2 regions of the Dechloromonas sp. A34 genome follow, and region 1 is predicted to be linked to the other one. Evidence: predicted binding sites of a transcription regulator. Region 1 holds the regulator's gene; the other holds the start of a gene.
The links. Region 1 encodes sigma-54, which starts transcription at its own class of promoters, with help from an activator protein. Its sites were predicted from a motif close to TGGCACGCTTNCTGCTNA; they were not measured.
Positions count from the first base shown of each region.

Region 2: a site for sigma-54 is predicted at 2,125-2,142, ahead of NQE15_RS02855 (GntP family permease). Genes of this name have one in related genera too.

Region 1 covers NZ_CP102486.1:4,710,433-4,715,966, forward strand. The annotation lists gene NQE15_RS23460 (adenylate/guanylate cyclase domain-containing protein) at 1-891, shown strand, start outside; gene hprK (HPr(Ser) kinase/phosphatase) at 950-1,882, opposite strand; gene ptsN (PTS IIA-like nitrogen regulatory protein PtsN) at 1,892-2,338, opposite strand; gene hpf (ribosome hibernation-promoting factor, HPF/YfiA family) at 2,394-2,717, opposite strand; gene NQE15_RS23480 (RNA polymerase factor sigma-54) at 2,732-4,201, opposite strand; gene lptB (LPS export ABC transporter ATP-binding protein) at 4,230-4,964, opposite strand; gene recX (recombination regulator RecX) at 4,961-5,392, opposite strand; gene recA (recombinase RecA) at 5,385-5,534, opposite strand, start outside.
Region 2 covers NZ_CP102486.1:567,268-572,801, reverse strand. The annotation lists gene NQE15_RS02860 (acyl CoA:acetate/3-ketoacid CoA transferase) at 1-661, opposite strand, end outside; gene NQE15_RS02855 (GntP family permease) at 690-2,087, opposite strand; gene NQE15_RS02850 (sigma-54 interaction domain-containing protein) at 2,275-3,675, opposite strand; gene NQE15_RS02845 (CBS domain-containing protein) at 3,695-4,279, opposite strand; gene NQE15_RS02840 (TerC family protein) at 4,410-5,369, opposite strand.

The DNA of each region.
Region 1 (5,534 bases):
TCGCAACACAAACTGGTCGTGATGTTTGCCGATGTTTCCGGAAGCGCCGGCCTGTTTGAGCGTCTCGGCGATACCGAGGCGATACATGCGGTCGAACGCTGCATCAAACGCATGAAACGTTCGATCGACGGTTATCGCGGCCGCACCGCCCAGGTCGTCGGCGACGAACTGCTCGCTGTTTTCGGAACGGCCGAGGACGCCTGTCAGGCGGCTATCGACATGCAGCAGCGGATCGCCGATTTGCCACCGGTCTCGGGCCTCAAGCTGACTATCCGGATCGGTCTCCATATCGGCCAGGTCACGGAAGATGGGGACAAGTTCACCGGCGAGGTCGTCACCAATGCCGCCCGTATTGCCGGCATCGCCCGCCGCGACCAGATCCTTGCCAGCTCTGCGCTGACCGCCGAATTGCCGGAATCCGGTATCGTTTCGGTTCGTCCGATGCCCGAGTTGGGCAGCATTCCAGAAAATGGAAACTCGCTGAATCTGCTCCAGATTCACTGGACCACCCACGAAGTCGGCGGCCAACCCCATTCGGCCTTCGGGCCAGCATCGCACCCGCCACCGGTTGAGCGTCTCTGCGTCCGCTATCACGGCAAAGCCTTCCTGCTCGACGAAAAAACCCCGGCGCTCTCCCTGGGCCGCGATCTCGGCAACAAGCTGGTGATCGAGGACCGCAAGGCCTCCCGCCAGCACGCCCGTATCGAGAAACGGGCCGACGGTTATTTTCTCGTCGACACCAGCACCAACGGCTGCTTTGTCACCATCTCGGGACGCCAGGAAGTCATGGTCCGGCGTCACGAATTAGCGCTTGAAAGCAGCGGCCGAATCTGCTTCGGCGGTTCGGGTAACGACCCGAGCACCGACGGCGCCGACTTCGAACACTTGTAGTAACTGGAAAACGGCCATCCGCGGATGGCCGGCCGGCAGCGGTGCTATCGCCGCCCGATTATTCGTCGTCCAGCATCATGCGCTGCTGGCGGTCCATGAAATCCTGCATGCTGTCGATGCCGCGTAATTGCAGAATGGTATTGCGCACTGCAGCCTCCAGCAGAACGGCCAGATTGCGGCCGGCAGCGACCGGAATTACGACCTTGCGAATCGGCACGCCGAGCACTTCCTGGGTCTGGGCATCGAGCGGTAAACGGGGTGCATCGCCTGCAGCAACCGTCTTCTGCAAATGGACGATCAGTTTCAGCCGCATTTTTCGGCGCGAAGCAGTTTCACCAAAGATGGTACGGATATTGAGCAGCCCGAGACCGCGTACCTCGAGGAAATCCCGCAACATGCCGGGACACCGGCCATCAATCGTCGCTGGTGCTATGCGCGCCATTTCGACGACATCATCAGCCACCAGGCCATGGCCGCGGGAGATCAGTTCAAGGGCAAGCTCGGATTTGCCGACGCCGGAATCGCCGGTGATCAGAACGCCCATGCCCAGCACATCCATGAAGACGCCATGTAGGTTGACGGTGTCTGCCAGGCGAGCCGAGAGGTAGATGCGCAGCAGGTCGATCACCGCCGAGCAAGGCTTGGGCGAGAGAATCAGGGGGGTACCGGACTGCGTACACGCATCCGTCACCAGATCGGGAGGAACCAGTCCGTCGGCAACGATGACCGCGGGTGGCTGGGCGCTGAGCAAGTCGGTGAACATCTGGCCGAAACGCCGCTCACCGATGCGCTCAGCCCACTCGTACTCGGCAAAGCCAAGGACTTGCAGGCGCTCGGGATGAATGATGTTGATATGGCCGACAACATCTGCCCCGTAATTGTTCGAAAGCTTGATCTCGATCCGGCGTTCGGTCTGTTGGCCGATCACCCAGCTCAACAGCAGCTTTTCGCGGTTATCGTCGTAGAGCTGGGTCAGACTGATATGGCGCACGAGCGTTGATCAGGACTGAAAGAGCGCGACGACGGACGCCGGGTCCGGGGCGGCCTGCAGTGCATCGCGGAAGGCGCGATCGGCAAAACGCTGGGCCAGCTCGGAGAGAATCTGAAGATGCTCTTCGGTGGCCTGTTCGGGCACCAGAAGGACAAAGAGCAGATTGACCGGGCGGCCATCGGGTGAATCGAAAGGGACCGGAGTCGCCAGGCGCAGGAAGGCACCGGCCGCATTTTTCAGACCCTTGATCCGGCCATGAGGAATGGCAATGCCCTGACCAAGTCCGGTCGAGCCGAGTTTCTCACGGGCAAACAGGCTGTCGAATATAACCGAGCGCGCCAAGCCGAGATGCGACTCGAAGAGCTGGCCGGCCTGTTCAAAGACCCGTTTCTTGCTGCTGGCCTCAAAGTCGAGAAGCACCTGCGAGGCCGACAGAATGTTGCTTAGAGGGTTCATAAGGGGAAGGGGTAAAGCAAGGGGCCGCAGCTACAGCGCTGCGGCCGATCGGCGCTTATTCAGCAACGTCGAGCGCAGGCTTTTCACCGCGATGGTGATCCTGCACTTTTTGCTTGTATTTGAGAACCTGGCGATCCAGCTTGTCGAACATGGCGTCGATGGCGGCATAGAGATCGTCGCCGGATTCTTCGACATGCATGTCCTTGCCGGGCACATGGACGGTAACTTCGGCCTTCTGTTTGAGTTTCTCGACAGACAGGACGACGCTCACACCGGTTACCTTGTCAAAATGGCGAACCACGGGATCCAGCTTGTTTTCCACGTACTCGCGCAAGGCGGGGGTAACTTCGATGTGGTGACCAGCGATCTGCAGATTCATGTTTTCTCCTCTCTCTACAGGGTCTTGCGTAAATTGACCGGCGGGATGTTGAGCGACTCGCGGTATTTGGCTACCGTGCGTCGGGCGACAACGATTCCCTGCTGGCCTAGTATTTCGGATAATTGACTATCCGACAAGGGCTTCTTGCCGTCCTCGGCTCCGATCAACTGCTTGATCAGAGCGCGGATGGCGGTGGCGGAACAAGCTCCGCCGGTGTCGGTAGCAACATGGCTACCGAAGAAGTATTTCAGCTCAAAAATGCCCCGCGGCGTCGCCATGTATTTCTGGCTGGTGACGCGGGAGACGGTCGATTCATGCAGGCCGAGAATGTCGGCGATTTCGCGCAACACCAGCGGCCGCATGGCGACTTCGCCATGCTCGAAAAACTGGCGCTGGCGATCGACGATGGCCTGGGTTACGCGGTGGATGGTCTCGAAGCGCTGCTGGACGTTCTTGATCAACCAGCGGGCCTCCTGCAACTGGCCGGTCAGGTTGCCATTGCCCCGGCGCTGGCGGGAGAGTATCTCGGCATACAGGCGGTTGATGCGCAGGCGGGGATAGGCATCCGGATTGATGTAGGCCGTCCACTTGTTCTTGAGCTTTTTGACGATGACGTCAGGCGTAATGTAGCGCGCCTCGACCTGGGCAAAACCGGCCCCCGGCCGCGGATTCAGACGAGTGATCAGAGCGTGCGCCGCGCGCAGCGCCTCGTCGTCGCAGCCGGTCAGGCGGCGAATCTTGACGAAATCCCGGGCGGCCAGCAACTCGAGGTGCTTTTCGACGATGGCCAGGGCCAACGGCTGTTCGGCACAGGGCTGCAGGGCCTTGAGTTGCAGGGCCAGGCATTCCTGCGGGCTGCGCGCGCCAATCCCGGTCGGATCGAAGTGCTGGATATGATGCAGGGCGATTTCGAGCTCTTCGAGCTCGATCTCGTATTCCGGCGGCAGAGTTTCAAGAAGTTCCAGCAAGGAAGCCGACAGGTAGCCGTCATCGTCGAGGGCTTCGATCAGGAAGCGGACCAGGGCACGATCGCGCTCGGTCAGCTGGGTCATGCCCAGTTGCCAGCCGAGATGATCGCGCAGGCTGATGGTGCCGGCATGAATGTCCTGGGCATCGCTATCGTCGTCCTCGTCGCGCCCGGCACCGGTAAAGGTCCCAGCATCCGAGCTCCAGCGATCGTCGTCGACATCGGAGGGGGCTGATGGCACATCCATTTCACGGTCGTCGCGGGCATCGCGCTCTTCGCGTTCGACCTTCTGTTCGCGCTCACCTTCGCTGGTCTGCGGCGAGTCGAACTGCTGAGCCGCGGTAAAGGTCTCGCTGCCACCGTCGTCGTCGCGCTCCAGCATCGGATTTTCGAGCAGATAGCGTTCGATTTCCTGCTGCATTTCCACCGTCGACAGCTGTAGCAGCTTGATCGACTGCTGCAACTGGGGGGTCAGCGCCAGATGCTGGGATAGTTTGAGTTGGAGGGCAGGTTTCATCGGTTGGGATAGGGGCGCTGCTTAACGGTCAGAGCTTGAAATGCTCGCCGAGATAAACCTTGCGGACGCTTTCATTCTCCACGATTTCGTTCGGCCGTCCAGCGGCGAGTACGCGGCCAGCGTTAATAATGTACGCATGGTCGCAAATACCGAGGGTCTCGCGGACGTTGTGGTCAGTGATCAGCACACCGATACCGCGCTCCTTGAGGAAGCGGATGATTTTCTGAATTTCCAGGACGGCGATCGGGTCGACGCCGGCAAAGGGTTCGTCGAGCAGAATGAAGCGAGGATTGGTGGCCAGCGCCCGGGCGATTTCGACCCGCCGCCGCTCACCGCCGGAGAGTGCGGCGGCGTTGACGTGGCGGACATGGCCGATATGCAGTTCGCCGAGCAGACCCTCGAGGCGGTCATTGACTTCCTCTTCGGGCAACTTGAGCAGTTCGAGGATGGCCCGGATGTTTTCCTCGACATTGAGCTTGCGGAAGACCGAGGCCTCCTGCGGCAAGTAGGAAAGACCCTGCCTGGCCCGGCTGTGCATCGGCAGATGGGTCAGCCGGGCATCGTCGATATAGACCTCGCCGCCATCGGCCGGCACCAGGCCGACAATCATGTAGAAGCAGGTGGTTTTGCCGGCCCCGTTCGGTCCGAGCAGGCCGACAACCTCGCCGGCGGCGACCTCGAACGAAACGTCCTCGACCACGGTGCGCGCCTTGTAGCGCTTTTTCAGGTTATGGGCCGAGAGCTTGGAGATCGGGGCGTTCATTGGCTGGCTCCGCGCATGACCCGGCGGATGGCATCGCCCGAGAAGCCGCGGTATTGCAGAAAGCGCATCTGCTTGGCCCGCTCTTCCGGGGTCTGCGGCAACTGGCCAAATTTCTTGGCCCACACCGACTGGCAGCGCTCGCCCTCGTCACCGCCTTCGGGCAGGGCGGCGGCGATGTCGTCGTCACCGACCCCGGTCTGCCGCAACTCCTGTTTCAGCCGCGCATTACCGTAACGGCCGGCACGGGCCACGACGCGTTGCCGGGCAAAGCGGTGGTCGGAGAGCAGATTCTGGGCTTGCAGGGTGTCGAGCACGGCCGCGAGCTGCTCTTCCGACTCGGCGGCGCCAGCGAGTTTGGCCTTCAACTCGGCCCGGCTGTGTTCGCGCCGGGTCAAGAGTTTCAGGGCACGAACGCGCAAATCAGACATCAGCCTTGGCAGCCTTGACCGGCTTGATGACGTTGGTGCTGGCGGCCTCGCGGATGCCGGCCTCGATTTCCTGGGCGATTTCCGGATGGCTGCGCAGGAATTCTCGGGCGTTGTCCTTGCCCTGGCCGATTTTCTCGCCCTT
Region 2 (5,534 bases), 610 kb from region 1:
GCGCTTCCAGGGTCAGGGCCTCCTTCTCCATGGTGATGTTGCCGTCGGGGTCGGCCGTCGTCCCGCGGATGATTCCGACATTGATCGGGAAGGCCTTGTAGAACAGGTATTCCTCGCCGTCGATCTCCATCAGACGGACGACCTCCTTGGTCGTCATCTCGTTGAGCTTGCCGCCGCCGAAGCGCGGATCGACAAAGGTGCCGAGGCCGACCCGGGTGATCGTTCCCGGCTTGCCGGCCGCGATGTCGCGGAACATATGGGTGATCACCCCCTGCGGCAGGTTGTAGGCCTCGATCCGGTTGGCGACAGCCAGTTGCTGCAGCTTGGGAACGAGCCCCCAGTGGCCGCCGATGACCCGCGCCACTAGGCCGTCGTGGCCGAAATGGTTGAGGCCGCGCTCCTTGCCGTCGCCCTGCCCGGCAGCATAGACCAGGGTCAGGTTGCGCGGGCTGCCGAGGCCATGGACATCCGCCTCCTCGCCTTCGAGAAAGCGCTGTTCGAGCGCGATGGCAATGTTTTCGGCAAAGCCGATGCCGACGAAGCCGCCGGTGGCGACGGTGTCGCCATCCTTGATGAGGCGCACGGCATCGCGCGCCGAAACGACCTTGCCGGTATCGGAGGCGCGCAGCGACGCGGCGATTGGGTGACGGGAAAGGGCCATGCTTAGTCTCCTCGTTATTATTGGATGATCAAACGATACCAGTGGCGTAGAACACGCCAATCACCACGAACACGGCCATCGTCTTGATGCAGGTGATGGCGAAGATGTCCTTGTACGACTGGCGGTGCGTCAGGCCGGTCACCGCGAGCAGCGTGATCACCGCACCGTTGTGCGGCAGGGTGTCCATGCCGCCGGAAGCCATCGAGGCGACGCGGTGGAAGACTTCGAGCGGAATGCCGGCCGCCTGGGCGTTGGCGATGAAGGTTTCGGCCATCGCCGCCAGCGCGATACCCATGCCGCCGGAAGCGGAACCGGTAATGCCGGCCAGCGCGGTAACCGTGATCGCTTCGTTGATCAGCGGATTGGGAATCGAGCTCAGGGCGTTGGCGACAACCAGGAATCCCGGCAAGGCAGCGATCACGGCACCGAAGCCGTATTCGGAAGCGGTGTTCATGGTCGCCAACAGCGCCCCGCCGATGGCACCTTTGCTGCCTTCGGCAAATTTGGCGAACACCGTTTTCCAGGCGAAGACGAAGACGGTGGCAATGCCGACCAGCAGCGCCCCCTCGACCGCCCAGATGGCGGCGACCGCCTTGGTCTGCTGGACGACCGGCGCCGCCTTGCCGATGATGGCCGGAATGAAGGAAACCTGCTCGCCGTAGAGCAGCGGAATGGCAGTGGTAAACACCTTGTTCATGACGCCGACCATGATCAGCGGCAGAATGGCGATCAGCGGATGGGCCAGCTTCTCGTGCTCGAAGGCTTCCGGCTCGTTGATATGGCCGTCGCCGTAGCCTTCGCCAGCCGCCATCGCGCGCCGGCGGCACCATTCGAGGTAGATCAGGCCACAGGTCAGGATGAAGATGCCACCGATCAGGCCGAGCCACGGCGCCGCATAGATATCGGTCTTGAAGAAAGTGGTCGGGATGATGTTCTGGATCTGCGGCGTGCCGGGCAGAGAATCCATCGTGAAGGTGAAGGCGCCGAGGGCGATGGTGCCGGGAATCAGGCGCTTCGGAATGCCGCCCTGGCGGAACATCTCGGCGGCGAAGGGATAGACCGCGAAGACCACGACAAACAGCGAGACCCCGCCATAGGTGAGGATCGCGCAGACGAGGACGATCGAAAGCATCGCCCGCTCGCTGCCGATCATCTTGATCACCGAGGCGACGATCGCCTTCGAGAAGCCCGACAGCTCGATGACCTTGCCGAACACGGCACCGAGCAGGAAGACCGGGAAGAAATTCTTCACGAAGCCGACCATCTTGTCCATGAAGAGGCCGGTGAACATCGGAGCGACCAGCGTCGGATCGATGAAGAGCACGGCGCCCATGGCGGCAATCGGCGCGAAGAGGATGACGCTGTAGCCGCGATAGGCCACGAACATCAGGAAGGCCAGCGAGGCCAGTACGATGAGAAAGTCCACTTTTGTCTCCATTAAGATTTATTGCGGCGCTTTCGCTATCGCACGCCCCGTGCCACACAGCTCAAGTTATTGAATATATATGTTAACTGACAGAATTCCTGCTCCCGTTCCGGAAATTTCTGTCTGCCCCGGCAGACACCCTGTCCAGCCGGCCGGACAACTGGTGCCAGCCTTTGAATTTGTGGTGCTAGGCGGCGTTGGCCTGGACACCCAACACGGCAATCTTTTCGTAGAGGGCGGCGCGGGAAATGCCGAGAGTGCGGGCGGCCTGTGCCTTGTTGCCATGGCAGTTGCGCAGCGCGACGAGGATGGCCTCGCGCTCGGCCTGGGCGACCGCTTCGGCCATGCCGCCGCCGACGATGGCCAGGGCGGGCGGCACCATGGCGACCGGCATCACACGATCGAGATCGCCCGCTTCCAGCACGTCGCCGTCCGACATCAGCAGCGCGCGCTCCAGCACGTTCGACAGTTCACGTACGTTGCCCGGCCAGTCATGCCGGCGCAGCCGCTCGACGGCAGCCGGCGCAACGCCATGCACGGGGATCCCCTGCTGGCGGCAGATCTGGTCGACGAGATGCTCGGCGAGCAGCGGAAAATCGTCCAGTCGCGCGCGCAAGGGCGGGGTATTCAGGGTGATCACGTTCAGGCGGTAATAGAGATCGGCGCGAAAGCTACCGCCGGCAACCATCTGTTCCAGGTTGCGGCTGGTCGCCGCGATGACCCGCACATCCACCGTCTGCAAGCGATTGGAGCCGACGGCTTCGAACTCCTTTTCCTGCAGGGTCCGCAACAGCTTGGCTTGAAGGGCCAGCGGCATGTCGCCGATTTCGTCGAGGAACAGCGTACCGCCATCGGCCAGCTTGAACTTGCCGTCGCGGCCGCGCCGCTCGGCGCCGGTGAAGGCTCCGGGGGCGACGCCGAAGAATTCCGCCTCGAGCAGGTTTTCCGGCACGGCAGCGAGATTGACAGCGACGAAGGCCCGCTTGGCCCGCGGGCTGGCGGCATGGATGGCCTGCGCCAGCAGTTCCTTGCCGGTGCCGGTTTCGCCGAGGATCAGCACCGCTGAGGCGGTGCGCGCCGCGCGCCGGGCCGCCTGCTTGACCTCGTTGCTGGCCGCGGCGACACCGATGAAACTGGAGAAGGTGTACTTGGTCTGCCGGGCTTCGGCCAGTTTGCGTTCGGCCTCGGCCAGATCGGAACGCAGGCGCTGGTAGCGAGAAACGACCGGCGCCAGGTGGCGCGGGTCGTCGTAGAGCATGAAGCCGACGGCGCCGATCACCTTTCCATGCTCGTCGCGCAGCGGCAGGCGGGTGACGACGAAGGATTCGTCGCCGAAATCCATGATGTCGAGCATGATCGGCCGGCCGCTGTCGACCACCTGACGCATCAGGCTGTTCGGAATGACGTTCTCGATCGCCTGGCCGATCGCCGCCGCCGGATCGGCGATATGCAGACGCTCCGGATAGCGGTCGTTCATCCACACGACATTGGCCTGGGCGTCGACGATCACCGCGCCTTCACAGAGATCGGCGAAATGCGCGAGCAGGGATTGCGTCGCCAGTTGACGCAGGTCGTCCGGCGTCTTCATTGCAGCAGGTCGCCGGGCATCAATGGGCCAGCGCCGCCTCGATTTCGGCAAAGGTCTGCGGCAGGTCGAACCCGAGCACCGGCACGCCGAGCAGGCGGCCGATCTGGGTTGCCGAGAAGATGCCGCGAACGCGCGGCAGGCCGGTACCCGGATCGATGTCCTCGACCATGATGTGCTGCCGCCCCTGTTTCTTCAGCGCCTTCAGGATGTCGCTGACGCGGGCGTTGAGCACCTCGTTGAAGTACAGCGTGTCGATCTGGGCAGCCGGCACCATCAGGTCGCGGACGGTCAGGTCCTCGCGCTTGCCGCCGCGGGCCAGGGCGATCTGCATCGGCCGCTCGCCGAGCACGTCGCGCGCCGAGATCAGGCCTTCCACCGTGTGATCCGGGGCGCTGACCAGCAGCAGGCGGACGCCGCGCGCAATCATCCGCGCATTGGCGGCGTCCAGCGTGGCGGTGGCCGCGATGGTCACCACACTGACCCGGGTGAAGTCGGTCATCGCCTCGATCGCCGGCGAGTCGGCGCCGATCAGGTTGTAGCCGGCGGCACACAGTGTGGAATTGGCGGAAAGTTTGTGCGTTTGCACCTTGGCTGAAAGGGTCATGGTTTGTCTCCATCCGGTCATTGTTCTGAAATACAGCCGTGAGCGGGGAACGCGACAAGTGGTGGAGGCGTGCCCCAACGGTCAGTATTCGGCGATTTGTGGCGCTTGGCAATAGGGCGCGGGAATACCCTTATTCGCCACCGCCCTCGCGCCGCTCCTTGCGCAGCGAAGCCCATACCGAGGCGCCGATGATCACCGCCACGACGGCCAGTGAGAAACCGACCGGAATTTTGTAGACATCGATCAGCAGCATCTTGACGCCGATGAACATCAGCACGATGGCCAGCCCGTACTTGAGCAGCGAGAAACGCTCGGCGACGCCAGCGAGCAGGAAGTACATGGCACGCAGTCCGAGGATCGCGAAGATGTTCGAGGTGAGGACGATGAAGGGGTCGGTGGTGATCGCAAAAATTGCCGGTATCGAATCGACCGCGAAAATCAGGTCCGAAACCTCGACCAGCACCAGCGCCAGGAACAGCGGCGTGGCGTAGCGCACGCCGTTCTTCCGGGTGAAGAAGCGTTGGCCGTCGAACTCGGTGGTGACGTTCAGACGGCCGCGCAACCACTGCAACAGGCGGTTGTTTTCCAGATCCGGTTTTTCGTCGGCGAACCAGTACATCTTGATCCCGGTAACCAGCAGGAAGGCGCCGAAGAGATAGAGTATCCAGTGGAACTGGCTGATCAGCCAGGCGCCGGCAAAGATCATCACGGTGCGCATGACGATTGCCCCGAGCACGCCGTAGAGCAGCACCCGCTTCTGCAGTTCGGCCGGCACGGCGAAGTACGAGAAGAGAATCAGCCAGATGAAGACGTTATCGACGGCCAGCGCTTTCTCGATCAGGTAGCCGGTGATGAATTCGAGCCCCCGGTCGGTGGCGATCGCCCGCCCGAGGCTGGTATCGAGGTGCCACCACAAGCCGCCGGCAAAAGCGAAGGTCAGCGCGATCCAGACCACCGACCAGATAGCGGCCTCGCGGAAGCTGACACGGTGCTCCTGGCCGCCGCCAACGACGAACAGGTCGATCGCCAGCATGAGTACGACGATGGCCGTGAAGCCGGCCCACAACACGGGACTGCCTATGGTTTCCATGCCAAGTTCCTTTCACGCATTCCACAAAGCAAACGGCCTGCTCTGCAATGGACGAGAGTCGTGGAATGTCAAAAGGGACCTCGCCGTTGCGGCAAAGGTCTTGCTCGCAGCGCCGTTGCGCTGCCCGGTCGCCGGAAGCCGAGGCTTCGTGGTGACGACGATCCG